Regions from separate parts of the Streptomyces sp. AM6-12 genome, predicted to be linked through region 1. Evidence: riboswitches for the same ligand, from Rfam matches in the RefSeq annotation. Region 1 holds a riboswitch; the other holds the start of a gene.
The links. Region 1 has a riboswitch for cobalamin ahead of ACE4Q9_RS11260 (ribonucleoside-diphosphate reductase subunit alpha). Riboswitches for the same ligand answer to the same signal wherever they lie in the genome.

Region 1 (7,428 bases):
CAAGGCGGACGCGGTGGCGGCGACCGTGGAGGGGCCGGTGGCGGCCGTGTGCCCGGCCTCGGCGCTCCAGCTGCACCCGCACGCCACCGTCGTCGTGGACGAGGCGGCCGCCGCCAAGCTGAAGCTGGCGGACTACTTCCGGCACACGTACGCGAACAAGCCGCGCTGGCAGGGGATCTAGGAGGCCGGGCCCTGTCCCCCGCCGGGCTCTCTGTTGGACTAGACCAGCTCGGGCCCCGGCGGTATACAGAGGGGATCACGGAGCGCGCGGGTGGAGTCCTGACGCGGCAAGCCGTGCCACGATGTGAGCCGTGGCCGATGGGGATGTCGGTCGCTTTCGGCATCCGGAGCCGGGAAGGCAGAGCATGAGCACCGACGTCAGCAGTGCGGAGAACGAGGCCGGCACGACCGTCCGTACCGCGCGCGTGCCGAAGTACTACCGCCTGAAGAAGCACCTGCTCGACATGACGCAGACGCAGGCTCCGGGCACCCCGGTCCCGCCGGAGCGCACGCTCGCCGCGGAGTTCGACACCTCCCGCACCACCGTCCGCCAGGCGCTCCAGGAGCTGGTGGTCGAGGGCCGCCTGGAGCGCATCCAGGGCAAGGGCACCTTCGTCGCCAAGCCCAAGGTCTCCCAGGCGCTCCAGCTCACCTCCTACACCGAGGACATGCGCGCCCAGGGCCTGGAGCCGACCTCGCAGTTGCTGGACGTCGGCTACATCACCGCCGACGACCGGCTCGCCGAACTGCTCGACATCTCCGCCGGCGGGCGCGTGCTGCGCATCGAGCGGCTGCGCATGGCCAACGGCGAGCCCATGGCCATAGAGACCACCCACCTGTCCGCCAAGCGCTTCCCCGCGCTGCGCCGTTCGCTGGTGAAGTACACGTCCCTCTACACCGCGCTCGCCGAGGTGTACGACGTCCACCTCGCCGAGGCCGAGGAGACCATCGAGACCTCGCTGGCCACCCCGCGCGAGGCCGGTCTGCTCGGCACCGACGTCGGGCTGCCGATGCTGATGCTCTCCCGGCACTCGCTGGACCGCGAGGGCCTTCCGGTGGAGTGGGTGCGCTCGGTGTACCGGGGCGACCGGTACAAGTTCGTCGCCCGGCTCAAGCGCCCGGTGGACTAGGACCCGGAGGGGCCTTCGCCGAATCGATATACCGACCTGCGGACAGGGTCTTCCTCTGCCGCGACACCGTCACCTAGATTGCCTGCTCATTACACAGGTGATCTACGAGGGGACGGAGCCGCAGCATGTCTGAAACGCCCGAAGTGAGACCACCGGTGGTGACACCGCTGCGCGTGGTCATCGGCATCTGTCTGGTCGCGCCGTTCGTGGCGATGCTGTGGGTCGGCTCGTACGCGAAGACGGACCCGGCGTTCATCGGGATCCCGTTCTTCTACTGGTACCAGATGGCCTGGGTGCTGATCTCCACCGCCCTCACCATGCTCGCGTACAAGCTCTGGCAGCACGACCAGCGCACCCGCCGTGCCGCGCAGGGGGGTGCCGCGAAGTGAAGACCGGAGTCAACGGCGTCGCGCTCGGCGTCTTCATCTTCTTCTTCCTGGCCGTCACGGTCCTGGGCTTCCTCGCCGCGCGCTGGCGCCGCGCCGAGAACGAGCACACGCTGGACGAATGGGGCCTGGGCGGACGGTCGTTCGGCACCTGGATCACCTGGTTCCTGCTCGGCGGCGACCTGTACACGGCGTACACCTTCGTGGCCGTACCGGCGGCGATCTACGCGGCGGGCGCGTCCGGCTTCTTCGCGGTGCCGTACACGATCCTGGTGTATCCGCTGATCTTCACCTTCCTGCCGCGGCTGTGGTCGGTCTCGCACCGCCACGGGTACGTCACCACCTCCGACTTCGTGCGCGGCCGGTTCGGCTCGAAGGGGCTGTCGCTCGCGGTGGCGGTGACCGGCATCCTGGCGACGATGCCGTACATCGCGCTCCAGCTCGTCGGCATCCAGGCGGTGCTGGACGTGATGGGCGTCGGCGGCGGCGACAACACCAACGCGTTCGTGAAGGACCTGCCGCTGCTGATCGCGTTCGCGGTGCTCGCGGCGTACACGTACTCCTCGGGGCTGCGGGCGCCCGCGCTGATCGCGTTCGTCAAGGACGCGCTGATCTACATCGTGATCGGTGTGGCGATCATCTACATCCCGATCAAACTGGGCGGGTTCGACGACGTGTTCGCCAAGGCGGCCCACGCGTTCAGCCAGGTCAACCCGGCCACCGGCAAGCCGCGCGGGGCGCTCGCGCCGCCGCCCGCCGGGCAGTGGACGTACGCCACGCTGGCGCTCGGTTCCGCGCTCGCGCTGTTCATGTACCCGCACTCGATCACCGCGACGCTCTCCTCCAAGAGCCGCAACGTGATCCGCCGCAACACCACGATCCTGCCGCTGTACTCCCTGATGCTCGGCCTGCTGGCGCTGCTGGGCTTCATGGCGATCGCGGCCGGGGTGAAGGTCAGCAACGGTCAGCTGGCGATCCCGCAGCTGTTCGAGGACATGTTCCCGGACTGGTTCGCCGGCGTGGCGTTCGCGGCGATCGGCATCGGCGCGCTGGTGCCGGCGGCGATCATGTCGATCGCGGCGGCGAACCTGTTCACCCGCAACATCTACAAGGACTTCATCAAGCCGGACGCCACGCCGAAGCAGGAGGCGCAGGTCTCCAAGTTCGTGTCGCTGCTGGTGAAGGTCGGCGCGCTGGTCTTCGTGCTCGGCATGGACAAGACGGTCGCCATCAACTTCCAGCTGCTCGGCGGCATCTGGATCCTCCAGACCTTCCCGGCCCTGGTCGGCGGCCTGTTCACGCGCTGGTTCCACCGCTGGGCGCTGCTCGCGGGGTGGGCGGTCGGCATGGTCTACGGCACCCTCGCCGCGTACGGTGTCGCCTCGCCGACCCAGAAGCACTTCGGCGGCTCCGCCGACGACATTCCGGGCATCGGCCAGATCGGCTACATCGGCATGACGGCGTTCGTGCTCAACGTCCTCGTCACGGTCGTGCTGACCGTCGTCCTGAAGGCCGTGAAGGCCCCCGAGGGCGTCGACGAGACCCGTCCCGAGGACTACACGGCGGACGCGGGCGATCCGGGCGTCCAGGTGGAGCTGCCGCCGGCCACGGCGGGAAGCGCCCACTAGAGCCCACGAGAGTCCGCGCCCGAAAAGCGCGCACCGTGGCGGGTCGCCGGAAAGCACGTGCTCCGGCGGCCCGTCGTCGTACACACTCCTCGCCATGACCCTTCGCATCCGACCCGTTCTCCCGTCCGAGTACGACGCGCTCGGCGAGATCACCGCGCAGGCCTATCTCCAGGACGGCCTCCTGGACTTCGGTGAGAGCGACCCGTACCTCGACCAGCTCAGGGACGTGGCCAAGAGGGCGTCGGCGGCCGAGGTGCTGGTGGCCACCGACGACGAGGTCCTTCTCGGCGGTGTCACCTTCGTCCCCGCCCCCGGCCCCATGGCCGACATCGCCCGCCCCGGCGAGGCCGAGATCCGCATGCTGGCGGTGGACAAGGCGGCCCGCGGCCGGGGGGCCGGCGAGGCGCTGGTGCGGGCCTGTGCCGAGCGGGCGCGCGCCGTGGCAGGCTGCCGCGCGATCGTGCTCTCCACGCAACGGGCCATGTGCGGCGCCCACCGCATCTACGAACGGCTGGGCTTCATACGCACGCCCGAGCGGGACTGGCAGCCCCTCCCGGAGCTGGCGGACCTCACTCTGCTCACCTACCAGTTGACGCTCTGAGATCGGCGACGACACAACATCTGGGGGTGGCACGACGACCCGGCACTAGATGTATGCTCATGGTCGCTGTCGTCGCAGGGGAATCCGGTGCGAATCCGGAACTGTCCCGCAACGGTGTACTTGTGCGCATCCGCGCACAGGAGTCAGTCCGAGGACCTGCCGGCAGCGCACCCGGCCCACCGGTCCGGGTGCTCTGAGACGTCCGGGCCTCGTGGAGTGGGCCGGTGGACGCGACGCCGTGTGCGCTCGTGGCTGCCCCCTGCCCTCCGCCAGGCCCCGTGCCGAGCGAGGGAGAGCCCCACGTGACCATCGCGCCAGCCGAACCGGCTTCAGCCCAGGGCCTGGAGAACGACGGTCCCGGTGCCGCACTGCTGCGGACCCTGACCGAGCTGACCGGGGACCTCCCCGACGCCGATCCCGGCCGGGTCGCGGCCGCCGCGCTGCGCGGCCGCTCGGCCCACGCCGACGAGGCGGAGCTGCGCGAACTCGCGACCGAGGCCGCGGCCGGCCTGATCTCCGAGGACCCCGCGTACTCGCGGCTCGCCGCCCGGCTGCTGACCCTCTCCATCCGCGCCGAGGCCGCCTCGCAGGGCGTGACGTCGTTCACCGAGTCGGTTGCCGTCGGGCACCGCGAGGGGCTCATCGCCGACCGGACCGCCGAGTTCGTGTGCCTGCACGCCGCCCGGCTGGACCAGCTCGTCGACCGGGCCGCCGACGACCGCTTCGGCTACTTCGGCCTGCGCACCCTGCACAGCCGCTACCTGCTGCGCCACCCGATCACCCGCCAGGTGATCGAGACCCCCCAGCACTTCATGCTCCGCGTCGCCGCCGGCCTCGCCGAGGACGACTCGGCGCGCTCCGTGGACGAAGTGGCCGCGCTCTACCGGCTGATGAGCCGGCTCGACTACCTGCCCTCCTCCCCCACGCTGTTCAACTCCGGCACCCGGCACCCCCAGATGTCGTCCTGCTACCTGCTCGACTCCCCGCTGGACGAGCTGGACTCCATCTACGACCGCTACCACCAGGTCGCCCGGCTCTCCAAGCACGCGGGCGGCATCGGTCTGTCGTACTCCCGCATCCGCGCCCGCGGTTCGCTGATCCGCGGCACCAACGGGCACTCCAACGGCATCGTGCCGTTCCTGAAGACCCTGGACGCCTCGGTGGCCGCGGTGAACCAGGGCGGCCGGCGCAAGGGCGCGGCGGCGGTGTACCTGGAGACCTGGCACTCCGACATCGAGGAGTTCCTGGAGCTGCGGGACAACACCGGTGAGGACGCCCGCCGTACGCACAACCTGAACCTGGCGCACTGGGTGCCGGACGAGTTCATGCGCCGGGTCAACGCCGACGAGCAGTGGTCGCTGTTCTCCCCGGCGGACGTGCCCGAGCTGGTGGACCTGTACGGCGCGGAGTTCGACGCCGCCTACCGCGCGGCGGAGCGCAAGGGCCTGGCGAGCAAGACCATGCCGGCCCGTGAGCTGTACGGCCGCATGATGCGCACCCTCGCGCAGACCGGCCAGGGCTGGATGACGTTCAAGGACGCCGCCAACCGCACCGCCAACCAGACCGCCGAGCCGGGCCAGGTCATCCACTCCTCCAACCTCTGCACGGAGATCCTGGAGGTCACCAACGACGGCGAGACGGCGGTCTGCAACCTGGGCTCCGTCAACCTCGGCGCGTTCGTGGCCGACGGGGACATCGACTGGGAGCGGCTCGACGAGACCGTCCGCACGGCCGTCACCTTCCTCGATCGCGTGGTGGACATCAACTTCTACCCGACCGAGCAGGCGGGCCGCTCCAACGCCAAATGGCGCCCGGTGGGCCTCGGCGCGATGGGCCTCCAGGACGTCTTCTTCAAGCTGCGGCTGCCCTTCGACTCACCCGAGGCGAAGGCGCTGTCCACCCGGATCGCCGAGCGGATCATGCTCGCCGCGTACGAGGCGTCCGCCGACCTCGCCGAGCGCAGCGGCCCGCTGCCGGCCTGGGAGCAGACCCGTACCGCGCGCGGTGTGCTGCACCCCGACCACTACGGCGTCCAGGAGACCTGGCCCGAGCGCTGGGCGGCGCTGCGGACCCGGATCGCGCGGGTGGGCCTGCGCAACTCGCTGCTGCTGGCGATCGCGCCGACGGCCACCATCGCCTCCATCGCGGGCGTCTACGAGTGCATCGAGCCGCAGGTGTCCAACCTGTTCAAGCGCGAGACGCTGTCCGGTGAGTTCCTCCAGGTCAACTCGTACCTGGTGCAGGACCTGAAGGAGCTGGGCGTCTGGGACGCGCGCACCCGCGAGGCGCTGCGCGAGTCCAACGGCTCGGTGCAGGGCTTCGCGTGGATCCCCGAGGAGGTGCGGGCGCTGTACCGCACGGCGTGGGAGATCCCGCAGCGCGGTCTGATCGACATGGCGGCGGCGCGCACCCCGTTCCTCGACCAGGCGCAGTCCCTGAACCTGTTCATGGAGACGCCGACGATCGGCAAGCTCTCCTCGATGTACGCGTACGCCTGGAAGTCCGGGCTGAAGACGACGTACTACCTGCGCTCGCGCCCGGCGACCCGGATCGCCCGCGCCGCCCGGGCGCAGCAGGCCATCCCCGTCCAGCAGGCCGCCGACCCCGACGCCGTGGCCTGCTCCCTGGAAAACCCCGAGTCCTGCGAGGCCTGCCAGTAATTCCCGCCCGCCACCCGACCACCACCCCTGGAGGACGGCGCTTCGCGCCGAAAGCAATGACCCGAAACCAAAATCTCCTCGACCCGGGCTTCGAGCTGACCCTGCGTCCCATGCGCTACCCGGACTTCTACGAGCGCTACCGGGACGCCATCAAGAACACCTGGACCGTGGAGGAGGTCGACCTCCACTCGGACGTCGCCGACCTCGCGAAGCTCAGCCCGGCCGAGCAGCACCTGATCGGCCGCCTGGTCGCGTTCTTCGCGACGGGTGACTCGATCGTCGCCAACAACCTGGTGCTGACGCTGTACAAGCACATCAACTCCCCCGAGGCGCGGCTGTACCTGAGCCGTCAGCTGTTCGAGGAGGCGGTGCACGTCCAGTTCTATCTGACGCTGCTGGACACCTATCTGCCCGATCCGGAGGACCGCGCGGCGGCGTTCGCGGCGGTCGAGAACATCCCCTCGATCCGCGAGAAGGCCGAGTTCTGCTTCAAGTGGATCGACTCGGTGGACACGATCGACCGGCTGGAGACGCAGTCGGACCGCCGGCGCTTCCTGCTGAACCTGATCTGCTTCGCCGCGTGCATCGAGGGCCTGTTCTTCTACGGCGCCTTCGCGTACGTCTACTGGTTCCGCAGCCGGGGTCTGCTGCACGGCCTGGCCACCGGCACCAACTGGGTGTTCCGCGACGAGACGATGCACATGTCCTTCGCCTTCGACGTGGTCGACACCGTGCGCAAGGAGGAGCCGGAGCTGTTCGACGAGCAGCTCCAGCAGGAGGTCACCGACATGCTGCGGGAGGCCGTCGAGGCCGAGCTGCAGTTCGCGCGCGACCTGTGCGGTGACGGCCTTCCGGGCATGAACACGGACTCCATGCGGCAGTACCTGGAGTGCGTGGCCGACCAGCGCCTGACCCGGCTGGGCTTCGCGCCGGTCTACGGCTCGGAGAACCCCTTCTCCTTCATGGAGCTCCAGGGGGTTCAGGAGCTGACCAACTTCTTCGAGCGCCGCCCGTCGGCGTACC
Region 2 (7,428 bases), 1.1 Mb from region 1:
GGAGACGAGGACGCGGTGACCCAGGCCACCCACCTGACGTTGCGCATGCTCGCCGAGCGTATCGAGCAGCTCACTGGACAGATCGACGAGCTGAAACAGCGCCTAACTGGGCTCGTCGAACGTCACGCCCCACAGCTGCTCGTACCGGTGGGTATCGGTCCGGACAGCGCGGTCACTCTCCTGATCACCATGGGGGACAACCCAGAGCGGCTGAACACCGAGGCATCCTTTGCTGCCCTTTGCGGAGTCAGCCCCATCGAGTACTCCTCCGGCCGGCGGCGCACGCGTCGGCTCAACTACGGCGGCGACCGGCAGGCCAACGCCGCCCTGCACCGCATCGTCTTCACCCGGCTGCGCCATGACCCGCGCACCCAGGCGTACTACGAACGCCGCACCCAGGAAGGCAAGACCCGACGCGAGATCATCCGATGCCTCAAGCGATATGCCGCCCGAGAAGTTTTCAACCTGGTCAGAGCGGTACCTGGCGTCCCCCTGTTATAGGGGCGTCTGTGACAGCGCCTGTGACAGGCCGGTGATAGGGCAAGGCCGCGCTGGGGAGCATGCCGGCGGGGCCTCGGCCGGAGCCACGAGACGAAGCCCCACGGGAGCACTCCGGTGGGGCTTCGTCTTCGAGCTCGACTGTGCTTGCGCGCATGACGCGCTCGACTCCTCATGCAGTTCGTGTTCCTGTGATGCGCTTGGCGACGCTGGATTTGCGATCGCAGCCAGCAAGACGGGACCCATGAGGTCACGCGGCCCCGCAGGGAAGCCGGGCGGGTGGATGTGCGACGTCGTGGCCATCGCTGGTGCTGCACCCCGTGATGAAACCGGACTTGGTCGTACGTGCCGGGCGTTCTGCGGTGACAGGGCACAATAGTCCGCACGCGGTGGCTGGGGGAGCGGCTCTGGGGAGGGCGTTGTGAAGTTCAGAAAGCGAACGCTGGAAATGCTTGGCGACCTCATTTGCGGGAACCTCGGTGCGGCGGATCCTCAAGCTGATGCCGAGCCTGCATATTTTCCGTATCGCTCAAGCAGCTACATCACTGAGTTTTTCGCCGAACTCGACATGGATTGGGAACACGACGGTTCGACGCGGCACCGCTGGGTCGCAGGGGTGCTGGAACAATTGCTGGCAGAGCCGCACGAGGGGCCTTCGCACCCACCGGAGTCCTTCTGTAAGGTGATCGACCACCTGATGAATCCGGCGGATGCCCTCAATGAGGGTCTCGACCGGCCCAATGCCCTGCGCTTGCTGAACAATGCGCTCGCCCGGGAAGGGTTCGAAGCCTTCTACGGGGAGGACCAGCACTGCTACCTGCGCCATATCGGAACGAACACTGTCTCGATGTTGGCCAAGAACCCACATCGTCCGTTGAGCGTTGCCGAGATGCAGCGGCGTACCGCACTTGCCGCGTTTCTGGACACGTGCAGCGAGGATGCACTCATTGAGGAAGTGCTGCTGCCACTGTTCCGGCAGCTGGGTTTTCACCGGATCACGGCGGCCGGGCACCGGGACAAGGCGCTGGAGTACGGCAAGGACATCTGGATGCGGTACACCCTGCCGACCCAGCACTTCCTGTACTTCGGCATCCAGGTGAAGCGCGGAAAGCTGGACGCCACCGGAAGGTCCAGGGCGGGCAATGCCAACATCGCCGAGATCCACAACCAGGCCCTGATGATGCTGGCGCACGAGATCTTCGACCCCGAGACCAACCGGCGCGTTCTTGTCGACCACGCGTTCATCGTGGCCGGCGGGGAGATCACCAAGGCTGCCCGCAACTGGCTGGGCAACGCTTTGGACGCGGCGAAGCGGAGCCAGATCATGTTCATGGATCGCGATGACATCCTGAACCAGTTCGTCGTCACCAACCTGCCGCTTCCCGCAGGCGCACCGCTCCCAGATACGGTGCCTTCCACGGGTGCCAGAGAAGCGCCGTTCTGATGCGATCGATGTAAGTCGTCTCGCCTGTTTGCTGGCCTTGCCTCGGCGGCGTCTGTCCCGTCAGTACAGCGGAGGCGGGGCCGGTTCGAGGGCGTGCCACTGCCAACTGGCAGGCGGTGGCGTGCGCTAGCCTCGATCTTGCATGAGGGTCCGCCGGCGGAGTCGGTGGACCCTTTCGCTTTCCGGAGCTGATGGTGGGCAGGCCGGCGGCCCGGCTGTCGCGTCGGGTGAGCGCCGGGTTCCACTGCCCGGGGCGGGTGATGTCGTCGTTGGGACGGTGGAAGGTTGCTGGTCAGCCGGGGCTGGGGAGGAGCGCGAGCCGTTCGAGGGCGGCGGTGATCTCGCCTGCCCAGGGCCAGTGTTGGGCGAGGCGGAGAATCCTGCGTCGGCCGGTGGTGACGAGCTGAGCGGCCGCGGAGATCAGGCGGAACCGCAGGCGGCGGGGTTCCCAGAGTCGGGCCTTGCCGGTGAGTGCGAGCATGGGCATCCAGGCGAGCAGGTCGAGGGCGATCTGGACGATCTCGAGCCAGACCTTGTTCTGGGCTGTCGTGTGGAGGGGCAGGTTGCGCAGGCCGGTGGCCCGGGCGGCCCGGATCCGGTCCTCGGCCCGGGCCCGCAGGCGGTGGCGGAGTTCGAGCTCGGCGATCGGCCGGTCAGGGGTGTTGGTCGCGAAGCACGTGATCCGCATGCCGTCCGCGTCCGTGATCCTCAATTGGGCGCCAGGATGGGGACGTTCCTTTCGGACGATCAGTCGCATGCCCTTCGGCCAGCCGTCCAGGACCTTGCCGGCGAGTTCGGCGACCCAGGCCCCGTCACGGGCCTCACCGTCGGTCTCGACGGCCGGGGTCCAGGCTGAGGCGGGGACCTTCAGTACGTGTTCGTGGATCGCTTCGGTGATCACCATGCCGACCGAGTAGGACAGCCATCGTCCGCGCTGGGCGAGCCAGGAAACGAAGTCGTGGGTGCCGCCCGCGGAGTCGGTGCGGATCAGGGTCTGCCTCCCTCGCCGGTAGTGCTTCGGCAGCTGGGCCAGGGCAAGTTGGGCGGTGGTGATGTGGTCGGCTGCCGTGTTGGAACCCGCGTTTCCCGGCCTGAGGAGGGCGGCGACGGGCTCACCGGTTCCGCCCGGTCCGTGGTCGAGGAAAGCCGTCAGCGGGTGATGGCCGTAGGTCTTCTTCCAGGTCGCGGCCGCGTCCTCCTTGTCGGAGTGGGCGATCACGAGGACGCCGTCGAGATCGATGACGACCTGGCCGTGGGCGTCCGGGGCGTTCTTGCCAGCCAACGACCAGGCACGACTACGGACTTCGGACCGTGCGGAGCGGATGGCCTGCAGGGCTTTCTCGCCGGAGGTGGCGAGGGTGTCGATCAGGCGGGAGATGGTCGGGTCGGAGGCGACCGGGCCGAAGACGGCCGGCTCACACCGCAGCATCGCGACATCCGCGAGGCAGTCCCCGCCCAGTGCGACCGTCAGAGCGACGTCCAGGAGGGCCTTGCCTGGATCGTGGACGGCCCGCGGCTTCCGCCAGGGAGCCAGAGCCTGGGATATGGCCTGGTCAAGACCGGTCTTGCGGACCGTTTCGACGAGCAGGACCGAACCGGCCTGGGAGACGACCTGGCGGCCGTCGTCCTGGACACGGACACGCGGGTAGGACCCGATAGAGTGCTTCACCTGGGAAGTGCCTCCGGCGGCGGCAGGAACAAGGACCTCGACAATCCTCATTCTTGCTGGTCAGAGGCACTTTCTGCTTTCCTGACCGCCTGTCGGACAGCCCACCTCGTGAAAGCGCGAGGCTAGGTGGCCGCCGGGGAGCGCGGCGACAGCCTGCTGCCGCCCTGACGACGTAGCCCCCCGGATGTCCTGCTCGTGATCGTCTTGTCACTGGTCACGGCAGGCGCGTACGAAGGGCTCCCGCGGGCACGCCGTCGCGGGAGCCCTTCCGCGCGGTGGGCAGGTGACGGTGTCGCGGCAGTGATGGGATGATGACCGGCGACATAAGGCGACGGCGGTCCGAGGAAGCCGGTGTGAATCCGGCGCGGTCCCGCCACTGTGACCGGTGAGCGAGTTCCGGCAGGCCACCGCCCCAGGAACGGGTGGGAAGGCGGGGCGAGCGGCGACCCGGGAGCCAGGAGACTCACGCGGTCGCCTCCTCCAGCAACGCCGGGGCGGATCTCCCCGGGAGGGGAGTGGTGTGATGCCCGAGAGGCCGACGGAAGAGGCGTCAGGCGCGCCTATGGAGGCGAACGGTCCGGTGCCGTGCCGAGTGGTCGTATGCCGCGATTGCTGCTGTGGCAGCCCCAAGGTGACCGGAATCGATCACGCCGCACAGACCGCGCGACTGCGGGCGGAGGTGCCGGTGCGCATCTCCGACTGCCTTGACGTGTGCGATCAGGCCAACGTCATCGTCGTACAGCCGTCCGCCGTGGGCCGTGCCGCCGGTGCGCGGCCGGTGTGGCTGGGGCTCGTCAACGACACGGACGCGACGGAGGACATCATCGCCTGGGTACGCGCCGGCGGCCCGGGAGTCACTCCGTTGCCGGACATCCTCGACCTGTATGCCTTCACCCCTCCACGCCGCACTGTTACTTCCTGAGGCTTGCGCGCCGTTGGGCTCCGCCCCCGTAACGCCGGAGACCTGATGTCGCGAAGTCTGACTGAGGCTCGTCAAATCCCCATACAATGAGCACAGTTCGACCGCACACAGGACGGTGATCGGTGTGCGCGCGAGCTGTCAGCACGACAACCGCATAGGCGCGTGACTGGGGGAAGCCGGTGGGAGACCGGCGCTGACCTGCAACCGTGTGCGGCCGTGAGGCTGCGAGTCGGGATACCCGGCGCGTGCCGTGATCGCTTCCCACTGTCATGGTCTGCAGCGCGGAGCCGAGAGCCTCGTTCGGGTCACCCTGGCCTGGTGCGTCCAGTCGTCGTACAGCACGGCGACGGGCCCGCCAACCCAGGTGCCGGCCCGCTCGTACGGCGATGGGCTGCGGGCCACCCCATCAGGAAGGCTCGAGCCTTGCACCGTACATCCGCACGTCGCACCATGATGGCCGCAACCGCCCTCGGACTCGCCCTCGCCTCCGCGCCGGCCGTCGCGCACGCCGACAGCACGCCGGGCACGAACGCTCCCGTCAAGGTGACCCTGACCGTGCAGGGACCGGACGGCGTGCTGTTCAAGGGGAAGATCAGAACCCGCGGTCACGAGGTCACCACCGCGACCGGCGGTACGCACAGATGCGACGGCACCAACGGCGGCGCCAACCCGTCCGCCGTGCCGACGCCGACGGCGGCCCTCGACGATGCCGCGAGCAAGCGGCACTTCACCTGGGACGGCACCTGGTACACATCGTTCGACGACTACTCGGTCGACACCATCAAGAACGTTAGCGGTGGTGGGAGCGCCTACTGGAACATCTCGGTCAACGGCACGTCCACCCCGGTGGGCGGCTGCCAGTTCAAGCTGAACGCCGGTGACAAGGTGGCGTTCACCTGGACGGCGTTCTGATCCCTCCTCGTCGTCACCGGCTGGGGAACGGACGTGCCTCGACCGGTGTGACCGGCTCTCCGGTCCGCACGCCGTGCAGGAGGTGGGCGATCACCTCCGCACCGCGCACCACTCGTGGCCCCGGGCGGTTGAAGTAGGACGGTCCGTCCAGCACCCACACACGGTCGGACCGGACGGCGGGCAGGTCCGACCAGCCTGGCAGTCCGGTGAGCAATGCGGCTTCACGCAGGGTGCGTTCGGGCGGGAAGCCGCACGGCAGGACCATGACCACGTCCGGCTGTGCGGCGCGTACCGCCTCCCAGGTCATCGGCTTGGTGTGCTCGCCCGGCGCGGCGAGGAGAGGTTCGCCGCCGGCGGCCGTGATCTGCTCGGGCACCCAGTGCCCGGCCGGCCACAGCGGGTCGAGCCACTCGATCGCCACCACCCGTGGCCGGGCACGTCGCGCGATCGCCTCACGGACCCGGTCCAGCCGGGCCAGCAGCGCCGCTCGCTTGCGCTCGGCGTGGTCCCGTACGCCGAGCAGCTCGCCCACCGTGACCAGGCAGTCCAGGACGTCGTCGAGGGTGCGGGGCTCCAGGCTGAGGACACGGGTGTCGGCGTCGAGCAGTCGTACCGTGCGGCTGACCTTCTCGTACGAGACTGCGCACACGTCGCACAAGTCCTGGGTGAGGATCACGTCGGGACGCAGGGCAGCCAGCGCCTCGGTGTCGAGCGTGTACAGCGACGAGCCCGAGTGCGCCGACCCGCCGACGGCGTCGGAGATCTCCCTGCTGGACAGCGCGTCCTGGTCGAGGTCCGCGCCGGTCACCACGGGTACGGATGCCACCTCGCGCGGTGGCCAGTCGCACTCGTGGGTGCGGCCGACCAGCTGGTCCGACAGTCCGAGCTCGGCGACGATGTCGGTCGCGGCGGGCAGCAGGGAGACGATGCGCATACCCCGACTCTAGGTCCCGCCGCGTCCGACAGGGCTGCCGTCAGGCGCCCCAGCGCACGGCGATCGTGTCACCGACGCCGACGACCGCGCCCCGCGTGGCGGAGGTGAACGACGAGCCGTCGATGCTGACCTTCCACGTGTTGGATCCGCTGTTGGCCTTGCCGTTGACAGCCGTGATGGTGCCGGTGCCGGAGGACGGGGCCACACTCGTGACGCAGCCGGACGGCGTCGCGCCGCTCGTGGCCGCGTCGAGGACGGCGCCCAGTGTGGTCGTCGAGCCGGTCGGGGTAAGGGCGACGGAGCACACCTTCAGGTTGCCCGCGCCGTCGTCCACGGTGAGCGCCAGCTTCGTCGCCGTACCGGAGGTGAGGGAGGACTGGCCGACCCACTGCGGCGCACCCGGCGTGGTGGGTACCGGCGGCGTGGCCGTGAAGCCGCCGCCAGCCACCGCCCGCAGTCCGTCGATCGAGGAGTACGCCGTCGGGGAGGTGTCGGAGGGCAGGTACTTGAATCCGCCGCCCGGGTTGAACTGCTGCGCGATCAGGAAGTCCACCGGTGTCTTGCCCATGGAGGTGCGGAAGTCACCGGTCTGCGGGTCGATGCCGCAGGCGTTGAGGCCGGATACCGCCCATCCGTTGGAATCGGTGTTGACGCCGAACATGGCGTTGAAGGCGCCGCTGTTCGGCACGAGCTTGCTCTTGAGGAACGCCTTGGCCTGCACGATGTCGGTGTCGGTGTTCGGCACGCCCGACACGCACAGCGCGGCCATCGCGGCTCCGGTCATGTCGATGTCGCTCGCGGCGGAGAGCTGGCTGGGATTGCCCTCGGCCTTGCTGTAGTTCCAGCCGCCGTCGTTGTGCTGGTTGGCCCGCAGGCGGGTGACGACGGCGTCGCGCAGCGCCTGCGGGATGCGGGCCTGCCCGGCCTGGGTCTTGGCGCCGTTCAGGGCGAGGGCTGCGAAGACGGTGCCGTTGAAGTTGGCGGACGGGCCGATGTAGCCCGGCTCGGAGGTCTGCCAGTAGCCGTAGATGTCGGCGATCAGGTTGCGG

Region 2: it holds a riboswitch for cobalamin, as region 1 does, so the genes downstream of both, ACE4Q9_RS06265 (DUF4430 domain-containing protein) here and ACE4Q9_RS11260 (ribonucleoside-diphosphate reductase subunit alpha) in region 1, are expected to answer to the same signal.

The regions. Positions count from the first base shown of each region.
Region 1 is NZ_JBIQWN010000001.1:2,531,113-2,538,540, forward strand. Features, by position in the region: gene nagB (glucosamine-6-phosphate deaminase) at 1-181, shown strand, start outside; gene ACE4Q9_RS11240 (GntR family transcriptional regulator) at 366-1,130, shown strand; gene ACE4Q9_RS11245 (DUF3311 domain-containing protein) at 1,256-1,519, shown strand; gene mctP (monocarboxylate uptake permease MctP) at 1,516-3,144, shown strand; gene ACE4Q9_RS11255 (GNAT family N-acetyltransferase) at 3,239-3,745, shown strand; cobalamin riboswitch at 3,789-3,924, shown strand; gene ACE4Q9_RS11260 (ribonucleoside-diphosphate reductase subunit alpha) at 4,048-6,405, shown strand; gene ACE4Q9_RS11265 (ribonucleotide-diphosphate reductase subunit beta) at 6,462-7,428, shown strand, end outside; gene ACE4Q9_RS11270 (hypothetical protein) at 7,385-7,428, opposite strand, start outside.
Region 2 is NZ_JBIQWN010000001.1:1,388,418-1,395,845, reverse strand. Features, by position in the region: gene ACE4Q9_RS06285 (IS110 family transposase) at 1-501, shown strand, start outside; gene ACE4Q9_RS06280 (hypothetical protein) at 920-1,942, shown strand; gene ACE4Q9_RS06275 (IS1380 family transposase) at 2,235-3,611, opposite strand; cobalamin riboswitch at 3,953-4,076, shown strand; gene ACE4Q9_RS06270 ((2Fe-2S) ferredoxin domain-containing protein) at 4,174-4,533, shown strand; cobalamin riboswitch at 4,650-4,794, shown strand; gene ACE4Q9_RS06265 (DUF4430 domain-containing protein) at 4,957-5,445, shown strand; gene ACE4Q9_RS06260 (cobalamin-binding protein) at 5,459-6,379, opposite strand; gene ACE4Q9_RS06255 (hypothetical protein) at 6,420-7,428, opposite strand, start outside.